One region of the Lysinibacillus sp. FSL M8-0355 genome, then DNA from elsewhere that is predicted to be linked to it. Evidence: a T-box and tRNA genes for the amino acid it is inferred to sense, from the RefSeq annotation. Region 1 holds a T-box; the other regions hold tRNA genes.
What was found. A T-box is a leader RNA that pairs with one kind of tRNA and senses whether it is charged. The one in region 1 lies ahead of ileS (isoleucine--tRNA ligase), so its partner is inferred to be a tRNA-Ile.
Positions count from the first base shown of each region.

Region 2: it has a tRNA-Ile gene. The T-box ahead of ileS (isoleucine--tRNA ligase) is inferred to sense a tRNA for this amino acid. The anticodon was not compared.
Region 3: it has a tRNA-Ile gene. The T-box ahead of ileS (isoleucine--tRNA ligase) is inferred to sense a tRNA for this amino acid. The anticodon was not compared.

Region 1 covers NZ_JBBPAI010000001.1:1,030,360-1,034,015, forward strand. Annotated here, with positions in the region: gene MKY46_RS04870 (YlmH family RNA-binding protein) at 1-749, shown strand, start outside; gene MKY46_RS04875 (DivIVA domain-containing protein) at 845-1,369, shown strand; T-box leader at 1,466-1,689, shown strand; gene ileS (isoleucine--tRNA ligase) at 1,801-3,656, shown strand, end outside.
Region 2 covers NZ_JBBPAI010000001.1:3,712,309-3,715,964, forward strand. Annotated here, with positions in the region: gene nadA (quinolinate synthase NadA) at 1-86, shown strand, start outside; gene MKY46_RS18085 (VOC family protein) at 284-700, shown strand; tRNA gene MKY46_RS18090 (tRNA-Glu) at 761-832, opposite strand; tRNA gene MKY46_RS18095 (tRNA-Ser) at 835-925, opposite strand; tRNA gene MKY46_RS18100 (tRNA-Asn) at 935-1,011, opposite strand; tRNA gene MKY46_RS18105 (tRNA-Ile) at 1,019-1,092, opposite strand; tRNA gene MKY46_RS18110 (tRNA-Gly) at 1,094-1,167, opposite strand; tRNA gene MKY46_RS18115 (tRNA-Phe) at 1,173-1,248, opposite strand; tRNA gene MKY46_RS18120 (tRNA-Asp) at 1,306-1,381, opposite strand; tRNA gene MKY46_RS18125 (tRNA-Met) at 1,385-1,459, opposite strand; tRNA gene MKY46_RS18130 (tRNA-Ser) at 1,513-1,605, opposite strand; tRNA gene MKY46_RS18135 (tRNA-Ile) at 1,621-1,697, opposite strand; tRNA gene MKY46_RS18140 (tRNA-Met) at 1,705-1,778, opposite strand; tRNA gene MKY46_RS18145 (tRNA-Ala) at 1,809-1,884, opposite strand; tRNA gene MKY46_RS18150 (tRNA-Pro) at 1,901-1,977, opposite strand; tRNA gene MKY46_RS18155 (tRNA-Arg) at 1,985-2,061, opposite strand; tRNA gene MKY46_RS18160 (tRNA-Leu) at 2,070-2,158, opposite strand; tRNA gene MKY46_RS18165 (tRNA-Gly) at 2,164-2,238, opposite strand; tRNA gene MKY46_RS18170 (tRNA-Leu) at 2,274-2,358, opposite strand; tRNA gene MKY46_RS18175 (tRNA-Lys) at 2,376-2,451, opposite strand; tRNA gene MKY46_RS18180 (tRNA-Thr) at 2,458-2,533, opposite strand; tRNA gene MKY46_RS18185 (tRNA-Val) at 2,537-2,612, opposite strand; rRNA gene rrf (5S ribosomal RNA) at 2,623-2,738, opposite strand; rRNA gene MKY46_RS18195 (23S ribosomal RNA) at 2,929-3,656, opposite strand, start outside.
Region 3 covers NZ_JBBPAI010000001.1:3,703,526-3,707,181, reverse strand. Annotated here, with positions in the region: tRNA gene MKY46_RS18050 (tRNA-Thr) at 1-70, shown strand, start outside; tRNA gene MKY46_RS18045 (tRNA-Lys) at 77-152, shown strand; tRNA gene MKY46_RS18040 (tRNA-Leu) at 170-254, shown strand; tRNA gene MKY46_RS18035 (tRNA-Gly) at 290-364, shown strand; tRNA gene MKY46_RS18030 (tRNA-Leu) at 370-458, shown strand; tRNA gene MKY46_RS18025 (tRNA-Arg) at 467-543, shown strand; tRNA gene MKY46_RS18020 (tRNA-Pro) at 551-627, shown strand; tRNA gene MKY46_RS18015 (tRNA-Ala) at 644-719, shown strand; tRNA gene MKY46_RS18010 (tRNA-Met) at 750-823, shown strand; tRNA gene MKY46_RS18005 (tRNA-Ile) at 831-907, shown strand; tRNA gene MKY46_RS18000 (tRNA-Ser) at 923-1,015, shown strand; tRNA gene MKY46_RS17995 (tRNA-Met) at 1,069-1,143, shown strand; tRNA gene MKY46_RS17990 (tRNA-Asp) at 1,147-1,222, shown strand; tRNA gene MKY46_RS17985 (tRNA-Phe) at 1,280-1,355, shown strand; tRNA gene MKY46_RS17980 (tRNA-Gly) at 1,361-1,434, shown strand; tRNA gene MKY46_RS17975 (tRNA-Ile) at 1,436-1,509, shown strand; tRNA gene MKY46_RS17970 (tRNA-Asn) at 1,517-1,593, shown strand; tRNA gene MKY46_RS17965 (tRNA-Ser) at 1,603-1,693, shown strand; tRNA gene MKY46_RS17960 (tRNA-Glu) at 1,696-1,767, shown strand; gene MKY46_RS17955 (diaminopropionate ammonia-lyase) at 2,028-3,230, shown strand.

The sequences.
Region 1 (3,656 bases):
CGTTTATTGAACAAGTAATAAGTTGGCAGCGTGAGGTAGAGGATCGCTATGCACCTAAGCTAACAGATTTTCTTGATCCCAGACAGCGTTTTATCGTGACATCTATTATCGGACAGGACGACACATTGAAAACGGCATGTGCAGGGTTATTTGACGGGGCAGAGAGACAGCGTATGCTTATTTATCCTGCTTACTATGAAGTTATGGAGGAAGACTTTCAGCTGACAGCATTTACGATTCACTATCCTATGAAATTTGTCCAGCTCCGGCATCCAGATGTGTTAGGGGCCTTGTTATCATTAGGCTTGAATCGTGGTAAATTTGGTGATATACGTGTCAATGAGCAGCAGGTGCAATTTGTAGTAGCACAAGAGGTAGCAGATTATGTTCGTTTGCATTTAACGGGTATTGGTAAAGTCAAGGTACATGTTGAATCTTTAAAGCAAGACGAGCCACTTCTCTTCAATGAGGATGAGTGGTTTGAGGAATCTCATACTGTTTCATCCATGCGTTTAGATGTGATTATCGCTACCATTTTAAATGTGTCACGTCAAAAGGCACAAGCTTTGATTACTGGGAATAAAGTACGTGTCAATTGGACAGAGCGAGATACAGTTGCCTTTGAATTACAAGAAGGGGATATTTTATCGATACGAGGGAGCGGTCGTGTGAAAATTATTATGACAGAAGGCCGTACAAAAAAGGATAAAATCCGTCTGCAAATCGGTCGATTGGCCCAAAAAAGCTGAAAGTGAAGTAAATTTCATTAATTTTTACTGCTAAGTTGTCGGAACAATTGTATAATAGAAATTACGAATGTACATGTAAAGGAGAGAAGGATTGTATGCCATTATCACCTATTGATATACATAATAAGGAGTTTACAAAAGCTTTCAGAGGTTATGCTGAAGATGAAGTAAATGAATTTTTAGACCAAATCATTAAAGACTACGAAATTTTGTTACGTGAAAAAAAAGAGGTTGATAAGCAATTAGAGATGGCCTTAGAACAGGCGAGGCATTTTAGCTCCTTAGAAGAAACTTTGCAGAAGTCCATTGTTGTTGCACAAGAAGCGGCTGATGAAGTGCGAAGAAATTCACAAAAAGAGGCTAAACTCATTGTAAAAGAGGCTGAGAAAAATGCTGATCGAATTGTCAATGATGCTTTAACAAAAGCTCGTAAGGTGACGATTGAAATTGATGAGCTTAAAAAACAATCTAAAGTATTCCGTAATCGTTTCAAGATGCTTGTTGAGGCACAGCTTGATTTGCTTAATGCTGATGACTGGGATCATTTGCTTCAATATGATATTGATTTAACAGAAATTCAAGCATCTGTTGAGGAAGCACAAGAATCTGAAGAGATGTAACTTTTCTTTTTAATGGTTGCACTCGACAAATGAAACTTGACGCCATTGTTTGAATTTCATATACTTTGTAATAGTAATTATTTTGAAAAGATATGCATACAGGCAGAGACGAAGACAGTATTTGTTAGGCGTAGTTAAGCGATTTGGGGACAGTGAGAGCCCAAACATGCAACTAACATTGAACATCACTTCTGAGCTAAATAGCTGAAAAAAGTAGGTTATTTCGTGATGCACGACGTTAACGTGCTTGAAAGAGGTAGTGCAATATTTTTGTGCTACAAGTAGGGTGGTACCGCGAGTAGAAGCTTCTCGTCCCTTAGTGGGATTGAGGGCTTTTTTTATTTGTTCACGAATTGTTTGAGTTGCGTTTGCCAATAACTGTCCTAGAAGTAATTGTCTATATGCTTGGGTAAAATAAAGGAGGAATTTTAATGGTTGAATACAAAGATACGTTATTAATGCCAAAAACAGATTTCCCAATGCGTGGGAATCTACCGGCGAATGAGCCAAAAACGCAAGAAAAATGGAATGACATGGATATTAACAAATTACAGATGGAACGTACTGCCGATCGTCCAGAATATGTTCTACATGATGGTCCTCCCTATGCAAATGGTGATATCCACATCGGCCATGCCTTAAATAAAGTATTGAAGGATATGATTACACGTCATCGTTCAATGACTGGCTACCATGTGAATTATATTCCAGGCTGGGATACGCACGGTCTACCAATTGAACAAGCACTGACAAACAAAGGTGTAAAGCGTAAAGAAATGTCAGTAGCAGCATTCCGCCAACTTTGTGAAGAGTATGCATATGAGCAAATTGATAATCAACGTGCCCAATTCCGTCGTCTAGGCATTCGTGGTGATTGGGAAAACCCTTATATTACATTAAAGCCTGAATTTGAAGCACGTCAAATTGAAGTGTTCGGTAAAATGGCTGAAAAGGGTTACATTTATAAAGGCTTAAAACCAGTTTATTGGTCACCATCTTCTGAGTCTGCTTTAGCAGAAGCTGAAATTGAATATAAGGACATCAAATCACCATCAATCTATGTTAGCTTTGCTATTAAAGATGCGAAAGGCATTGTACCAGCAGATGCTAAATTTATTATTTGGACAACAACACCTTGGACATTACCAGCAAACTTAGGCATTTCTTTAAATCCTGAATTTATGTATGTTGTAGTTGCTGTAGCTAATAAAAAATTCATCATTGCCAAAGAATTATTAACATCAGTAGCGAATGCCCTTGGATGGGAAGACTATGAGGTTGTTCAAGAAGTAAAAGGGGAAGCACTTGATCGTCTTGTAGCGCAGCATCCATTTTATGATCGTGAATCTCTTATTATGGTAGGAGAACACGTAACTGCTGAAGCGGGTACAGGTTGTGTTCATACAGCTCCTGGACACGGGGAAGACGATTATCATATTGGTAAACAATATGGTTTAGGCATTCTTAGCCCTCTTGATAATAGCGGCTGTTATACAGATGAAGCACCTGGTTTTGAAGGCGTGTTTTATAATGATGCCAACAAACTTGTAACAGAAAAACTAAAAGAAGTAGATGCATTAGAAAAACTTGACTTCTTTACGCACTCTTATCCACATGACTGGCGTACGAAAAAACCTGTTATTTATCGTGCGACACCACAATGGTTTGCCTCTGTTGAAGCATTCCGTGGTGAGTTGTTAGAAGCTGTAAAAGCTACAGCATTTACACCAGCTTGGGGAGAAACTCGTCTTTATAATATGATTCGTGATCGTGGAGACTGGGTTATTTCACGTCAACGTGCTTGGGGTGTGCCGATTCCAATTTTCTACGCAGAAAACGGAGAGCCAATTATTACACCTGAAACAATTAGCCATATCTCAGCATTATTCCGTGAGCATGGATCCAATATTTGGTTCCAAAAAACAGCAAAAGAATTATTACCAGAGGGCTTTACACATCCAGGTAGCCCGAACGGCGAATTCACAAAAGAAAATGATATTATGGACGTCTGGTTCGATTCAGGTTCATCCCACCAAGGTGTACTTGTAGAGCGCGGCATGAAATATCCAGCTGATTTATACTTAGAAGGCTCTGACCAGCATCGTGGTTGGTTTAACTCATCTCTTATTACATCTGTTGCTATTAATGGCTATGCACCATATAAAGGACTATTAACACATGGTTTTGTTCTTGATGGTGAAGGACGTAAAATGAGTAAATCATTAGGAAATGTGATCATTCCACAAAAAGTAATGGATCAGTATGGAGCAGATATTCTTCGTCTATG
Region 2 (3,656 bases), 2.7 Mb from region 1:
GGCAACCACATAACCGTATCCAAGTAGATGAATATACTACAGCTGAAGCACTTAGCTCTCTCGAAAGAATGCTAGCACGAGGATAATTAGGTTGCTTTAAAAGCAGAGATGGTGTAAAAAAACGTCTCTGCTTTTTATGTTCATATAACATCTATTTTGAATAGCTTAAACAACTGCCATTTTCAAATGCATCATCATTGATCCAATCAAAGAATATCCATCTATTGCTGAAATTGACATGGCTTTATGCTCTATGCTACTGTCGATTTGGAGGTGAAAATAAATGGCTTTTCAATCGAAAAATATTTTTATCAATTTACCAGTGAAAGATCTAAACAAATCCATCAACTTCTTTAAGGAACTAGGTTTTGAGTTCAATCAACAATTTAGCGATGAGACTACAGCCTCAATGATTATTAGTGAAAATATCTTCGCATTAATGATGGTGGAAGAACGATTCAAAGGGTTTAGTAAGAAGGAAATTACAAATACTACTACGTCTGCAGAAGCAATTTTATGTCTATCTGCTGAAAATCGAGAGCAAGTAGATCAATTAGTAAATAAGGCACTGGCCTCCGGTGGTAAATCTTATAGTGAACCCCAAGATCATGGGTTTATGTATGGCTGGGGATTTCAGGATGTAGATGGGCATATCTGGGAAGTAGTTTATATGGATGAAAATGCATTGAATCAAGAGTGATATTTATATCTATGAATATGAAAAAACAGTAGATGCGTATGCATTTACTGTTTTTTAGTATGACCCGTACGGGATTCGAACCCGTGTTACCGCCGTGAAAGGGCGGTGTCTTAACCACTTGACCAACGGGCCAATGGCGGAGAAGGAGGGATTTGAACCCTCGCGCCGGTTACCCGACCTACACCCTTAGCAGGGGCGCCTCTTCAGCCTCTTGAGTACTTCCCCACATAAAAATGGCTCCGAAGGCAGGACTCGAACCTGCGACAACCTGATTAACAGTCAGGTGCTACTACCAACTGAGCTACTTCGGAATAATAATGGGCCTAAATGGACTCGAACCATCGACCTCACGCTTATCAGGCGTGCGCTCTAACCAGCTGAGCTATAGGCCCTTGGAGCGGGTGATGGGAATCGAACCCACGACATCAGCTTGGAAGGCTGAGGTTTTACCATTAAACTACACCCGCATAAATGGTGGGTCAGGACGGAATCGAACCGCCGACACTTAGAGCTTCAATCTAATGCTCTACCAACTGAGCTACTGACCCATTTCGTCCATGCTAAGCTTATTTTCTTTTGCTTATCATATCTTCTTATGAAAATAATGGCGGTCCCGACCGGGATCGAACCGGCGATCTCCTGCGTGACAGGCAGGCATGTTAACCGCTACACCACGGGACCATTTGGTTGCGGGGGCCGGATTTGAACCAACGACCTTCGGGTTATGAGCCCGACGAGCTACCACTGCTCCACCCCGCGATAATTTTATACTGTTTCGAGTTTTTAAAGCACCATTTATAAAGATTTAAAACTGGAGGAGGTAGAGGGATTCGAACCCCCGCGCGGTGTTACCCGCCTGTCGGTTTTCAAGACCGATCCCTTCAGCCAGACTTGGGTATACCTCCGTTGCAATATATAAATGGTGGACCTTGCAGGACTCGAACCTGCGACCGGACGGTTATGAGCCGTCTGCTCTAACCAACTGAGCTAAAGGTCCTTTAAGATGGCGGCAGAGGGGATCGAACCCCCGACCTTACGGGTATGAACCGTACGCTCTAGCCAGCTGAGCTACGCCGCCAGGATCTTTATACTGGTTAATTTATTATGGTGGTGGAGCCTAGCGGGATCGAACCGCTGACCTCCTGCGTGCAAGGCAGGCGCTCTCCCAGCTGAGCTAAGGCCCCATAATTTCTTTGGAAATGGTCGGGAAGACAGGATTCGAACCTGCGACCCCTTGGTCCCAAACCAAGTGCTCTACCAAGCTGAGCTACTTCCCGTTCTTTTTGGCGCGCCCGACAGGAGTCGAACCCATAACCTTCTGATCCGTAGTCAGACGCTCTATCCAATTGAGCTACGGGCGCATTAAAAATGGTGCCGAGGACCGGAATCGAACCGGTACGGTAGTCACCTACCGCAGGATTTTAAGTCCTGTGCGTCTGCCAGTTCCGCCACCCCGGCACATTTGGAGCGGAAGACGAGGTTCGAACTCGCGACCCCCACCTTGGCAAGGTGGTGTTCTACCACTGAACTACTTCCGCATGTGCATAAGTTTTTTTATCTGGCAATGAAATAATGGTGCGGGTGAAGGGAGTCGAACCCCCACGCCTTGCGGCGCTAGATCCTAAGTCTAGTGCGTCTGCCAATTCCGCCACACCCGCTTATTATTATTTAAAAATGGTGAGCCATGAAGGACTCGAACCTTCGACCCTCTGATTAAAAGTCAGATGCTCTACCAACTGAGCTAATGGCTCTAAAAATGGTGCCGGCTATAGGAATCGAACCCACGACCTACTGATTACAAGTCAGTTGCTCTACCTGCTGAGCTAAACCGGCATATGGTGGAGGATGACGGGCTCGAACCGCCGACCCTCTGCTTGTAAGGCAGATGCTCTCCCAGCTGAGCTAATCCTCCTGGGTATTATGCCTAGCGACGTCCTACTCTCACAGGGGGAAGCCCCCAACTACCATCGGCGCTAAAGAGCTTAACTTCCGTGTTCGGTATGGGAACGGGTGTGACCTCTTTGCCATCATCACTAGACTATGGTCGACCTTCAATACACGGCGTATTACTGCGTCAGCTGCTCTCGTTCAATCAGTCACGTACAGAAGTACGCTCCTTCAATCACTCGTTTGCTTCCTTGTTCTACTTGTGTCTTGAAGCTCTTTTTTTATTGAAAGTTTTGTTCTTTCAAAACTGGATAAACGGTTCATTGAATGGTTCAAACATTTTGGTTAAGTCCTCGATCGATTAGTATTCGTCAGCTCCATGTGTCACCACACTTCCACCTCGAACCTATCTACCTCATCGTCTTTGAGGGATCTTACTTACTTGCGTAATGGGAAATCTCATCTTGAGGGGGGCTTCATGCTTAGATGCTTTCAGCACTTATCCCGTCCACACATAGCTACCCAGCGATGCCTTTGGCAAGACAACTGGTACACCAGCGGTGTGTCCATCCCGGTCCTCTCGTACTAAGGACAGCTCCTCTCAAATTTCCTACGCCCACGACGGATAGGGACCGAACTGTCTCACGACGTTCTGAACCCAGCTCGCGTACCGCTTTAATGGGCGAACAGCCCAACCCTTGGGACCGACTACAGCCCCAGGATGCGATGAGCCGACATCGAGGTGCCAAACCTCCCCGTCGATGTGGACTCTTGGGGGAGATAAGCCTGTTATCCCCGGGGTAGCTTTTATCCGTTGAGCGATGGCCCTTCCATGCGGAACCACCGGATCACTAAGCCCGTCTTTCGACCCTGCTCGACTTGTAGGTCTCGCAGTCAAGCTCCCTTGTGCCTTTACACTCTACGAATGATTTCCAACCATTCTGAGGGAACCTTTGGGCGCCTCCGTTACCTTTTAGGAGGCGACCGCCCCAGTCAAACTGTCCGCCTGACACTGTCTCCTGCCCCGCTAAGGGGCATGGGTTAGAATTTCAATACAACCAGGGTAGTA
Region 3 (3,656 bases), 2.7 Mb from region 1:
TTAGCTCAGCAGGTAGAGCAACTGACTTGTAATCAGTAGGTCGTGGGTTCGATTCCTATAGCCGGCACCATTTTTAGAGCCATTAGCTCAGTTGGTAGAGCATCTGACTTTTAATCAGAGGGTCGAAGGTTCGAGTCCTTCATGGCTCACCATTTTTAAATAATAATAAGCGGGTGTGGCGGAATTGGCAGACGCACTAGACTTAGGATCTAGCGCCGCAAGGCGTGGGGGTTCGACTCCCTTCACCCGCACCATTATTTCATTGCCAGATAAAAAAACTTATGCACATGCGGAAGTAGTTCAGTGGTAGAACACCACCTTGCCAAGGTGGGGGTCGCGAGTTCGAACCTCGTCTTCCGCTCCAAATGTGCCGGGGTGGCGGAACTGGCAGACGCACAGGACTTAAAATCCTGCGGTAGGTGACTACCGTACCGGTTCGATTCCGGTCCTCGGCACCATTTTTAATGCGCCCGTAGCTCAATTGGATAGAGCGTCTGACTACGGATCAGAAGGTTATGGGTTCGACTCCTGTCGGGCGCGCCAAAAAGAACGGGAAGTAGCTCAGCTTGGTAGAGCACTTGGTTTGGGACCAAGGGGTCGCAGGTTCGAATCCTGTCTTCCCGACCATTTCCAAAGAAATTATGGGGCCTTAGCTCAGCTGGGAGAGCGCCTGCCTTGCACGCAGGAGGTCAGCGGTTCGATCCCGCTAGGCTCCACCACCATAATAAATTAACCAGTATAAAGATCCTGGCGGCGTAGCTCAGCTGGCTAGAGCGTACGGTTCATACCCGTAAGGTCGGGGGTTCGATCCCCTCTGCCGCCATCTTAAAGGACCTTTAGCTCAGTTGGTTAGAGCAGACGGCTCATAACCGTCCGGTCGCAGGTTCGAGTCCTGCAAGGTCCACCATTTATATATTGCAACGGAGGTATACCCAAGTCTGGCTGAAGGGATCGGTCTTGAAAACCGACAGGCGGGTAACACCGCGCGGGGGTTCGAATCCCTCTACCTCCTCCAGTTTTAAATCTTTATAAATGGTGCTTTAAAAACTCGAAACAGTATAAAATTATCGCGGGGTGGAGCAGTGGTAGCTCGTCGGGCTCATAACCCGAAGGTCGTTGGTTCAAATCCGGCCCCCGCAACCAAATGGTCCCGTGGTGTAGCGGTTAACATGCCTGCCTGTCACGCAGGAGATCGCCGGTTCGATCCCGGTCGGGACCGCCATTATTTTCATAAGAAGATATGATAAGCAAAAGAAAATAAGCTTAGCATGGACGAAATGGGTCAGTAGCTCAGTTGGTAGAGCATTAGATTGAAGCTCTAAGTGTCGGCGGTTCGATTCCGTCCTGACCCACCATTTATGCGGGTGTAGTTTAATGGTAAAACCTCAGCCTTCCAAGCTGATGTCGTGGGTTCGATTCCCATCACCCGCTCCAAGGGCCTATAGCTCAGCTGGTTAGAGCGCACGCCTGATAAGCGTGAGGTCGATGGTTCGAGTCCATTTAGGCCCATTATTATTCCGAAGTAGCTCAGTTGGTAGTAGCACCTGACTGTTAATCAGGTTGTCGCAGGTTCGAGTCCTGCCTTCGGAGCCATTTTTATGTGGGGAAGTACTCAAGAGGCTGAAGAGGCGCCCCTGCTAAGGGTGTAGGTCGGGTAACCGGCGCGAGGGTTCAAATCCCTCCTTCTCCGCCATTGGCCCGTTGGTCAAGTGGTTAAGACACCGCCCTTTCACGGCGGTAACACGGGTTCGAATCCCGTACGGGTCATACTAAGTGCAGTAGATGAATTACATCTACTGCACTTTTTAATTGATTTGATAACATAGTTACTATAAAAATGAAGCCTTCACAGAACATCGAATCTGTGAAGGCTTGTTAATTATATAGGAAGTTAAGAAATTTTTCTCTCTTTTCCGTAGGGGATCATAAACGCATAACAAGGAACTTAGACAAATGTAAGTTCTGTATTGTATAATTTTGTATTTTGGAGCTAGATGGACTAAGCTAATGATAGAGGAGGGATAGGAATGAATGAAAAATTAAAGTGGGTGCACAATCAGCTGGACAAAGCAAATGAAGGAACAGCTTTACTGCCATATTTTACATTGGAACAAGTAAAGAAAGTGGGGCAATTCCTACGTACATATGAGCAATTTGAAAAGACACCTCTCCATCATCTTGATTCACTTGCTTCATGGATGGGTGTAGAAAAAATCTTGGTAAAAGACGAATCCTATCGATTTGGCTTAAACGCATTTAAAGTATTAGGCGGAGTTTATGCAATTGCGCAGTATGTTGCCAATAGACTCCAGAAAAATATAGAGGAACTATCGTTTGAACAATTAAAATCATCAGAAGTAAAAGCGCAGGTAGGAAATTTAACCTTTATTTCAACAACAGATGGTAACCATGGTCGTGGTGTGGCATGGGCGGCTCGTGAACTAGGGTATCAAGCGCGAATATATATGCCAGCTGGCAGTGCCGATGAACGTTTACAGCATATTAAAAAAGAAGGAGCCTATGCTGAAATAACGACAATGAATTATGATGAAACCGTGCGTTATACCTCGCAGCTAGCACAAGAAAATGGCTGGGTCCTGATTCAGGATACGATGTGGGATGGCTACGAAGAAATACCATTATGGATTATGCAAGGCTACACAACACTTGTACATGAAATCGTTGAACAGATGCAGCAAGCTCCGACACATGTATTTTTACAAGCTGGTGTTGGGTCATTTGCAGGGGCAGTAGTAGCTTTTTTACAACAATATTATGAGCAGGATATTACATTTGTGTTAGTTGAGCCACATGTTGCTAATTGTTATTATGAGAGCTTTAAGGCAGGTACTGAGCAATATGTAACTGTTGGTGGAGAGATGAAAACCATAATGGCAGGCCTTGCTTGCGGTGAACCTAATCCACAGGCTTGGCAACTTTTAAAAGCCCATATAAAAATAAGCATCTCCTGTGGGGAAGAAATAGCAGCAACAGGAATGCGCGTTCTTGCAAATCCATTGGCTTCAGACTCACGTATTATAGCAGGAGAATCAGGAGCGGCTCCGTTTGGTTGCTTTTATGAATTAATGACTAATGAACACTACAAAGATTTAATACTCGACCTACAGCTAGACGAACATGCGAGGGTGTTGTTTATTAATACAGAGGGTGACACAGATAAAAAGAATTATCATCACATAGTGTGGCATGGGAAATATGCGAATCAATGAACAGTAAGATAGCTGGATCATTTTTAAACTACCAAAACAATGCAGAAGAAACGAACTATTGCGAAATAAGAGTATCTCGCGATAGTTTATTTTTTCCTTGCTTATTTTACGATTGTAAAAGACCTTATTAGTGAATAGTAATATGGGCAATTTTAAAAGCACCATAATCATCTATTGTAACAGTATAGGTCTTATAGCAATCATAGAATTGATAATTTTCTTATGCATCATAAAAATCACACGTTTCGTTCATATCCACATAGTATTGACCATTTGAAAATTGTACATCTAATACCCCATTGTTTTAAATAGAAGTAATATGTAATTTCATTCTCTAATTCTTGATAAGCTGAACTGCCAAGTGCAAGCATATCAGCAATCCAATAAAAATCACCCTCATTGAGTGCCATCTCATAATACAAACGG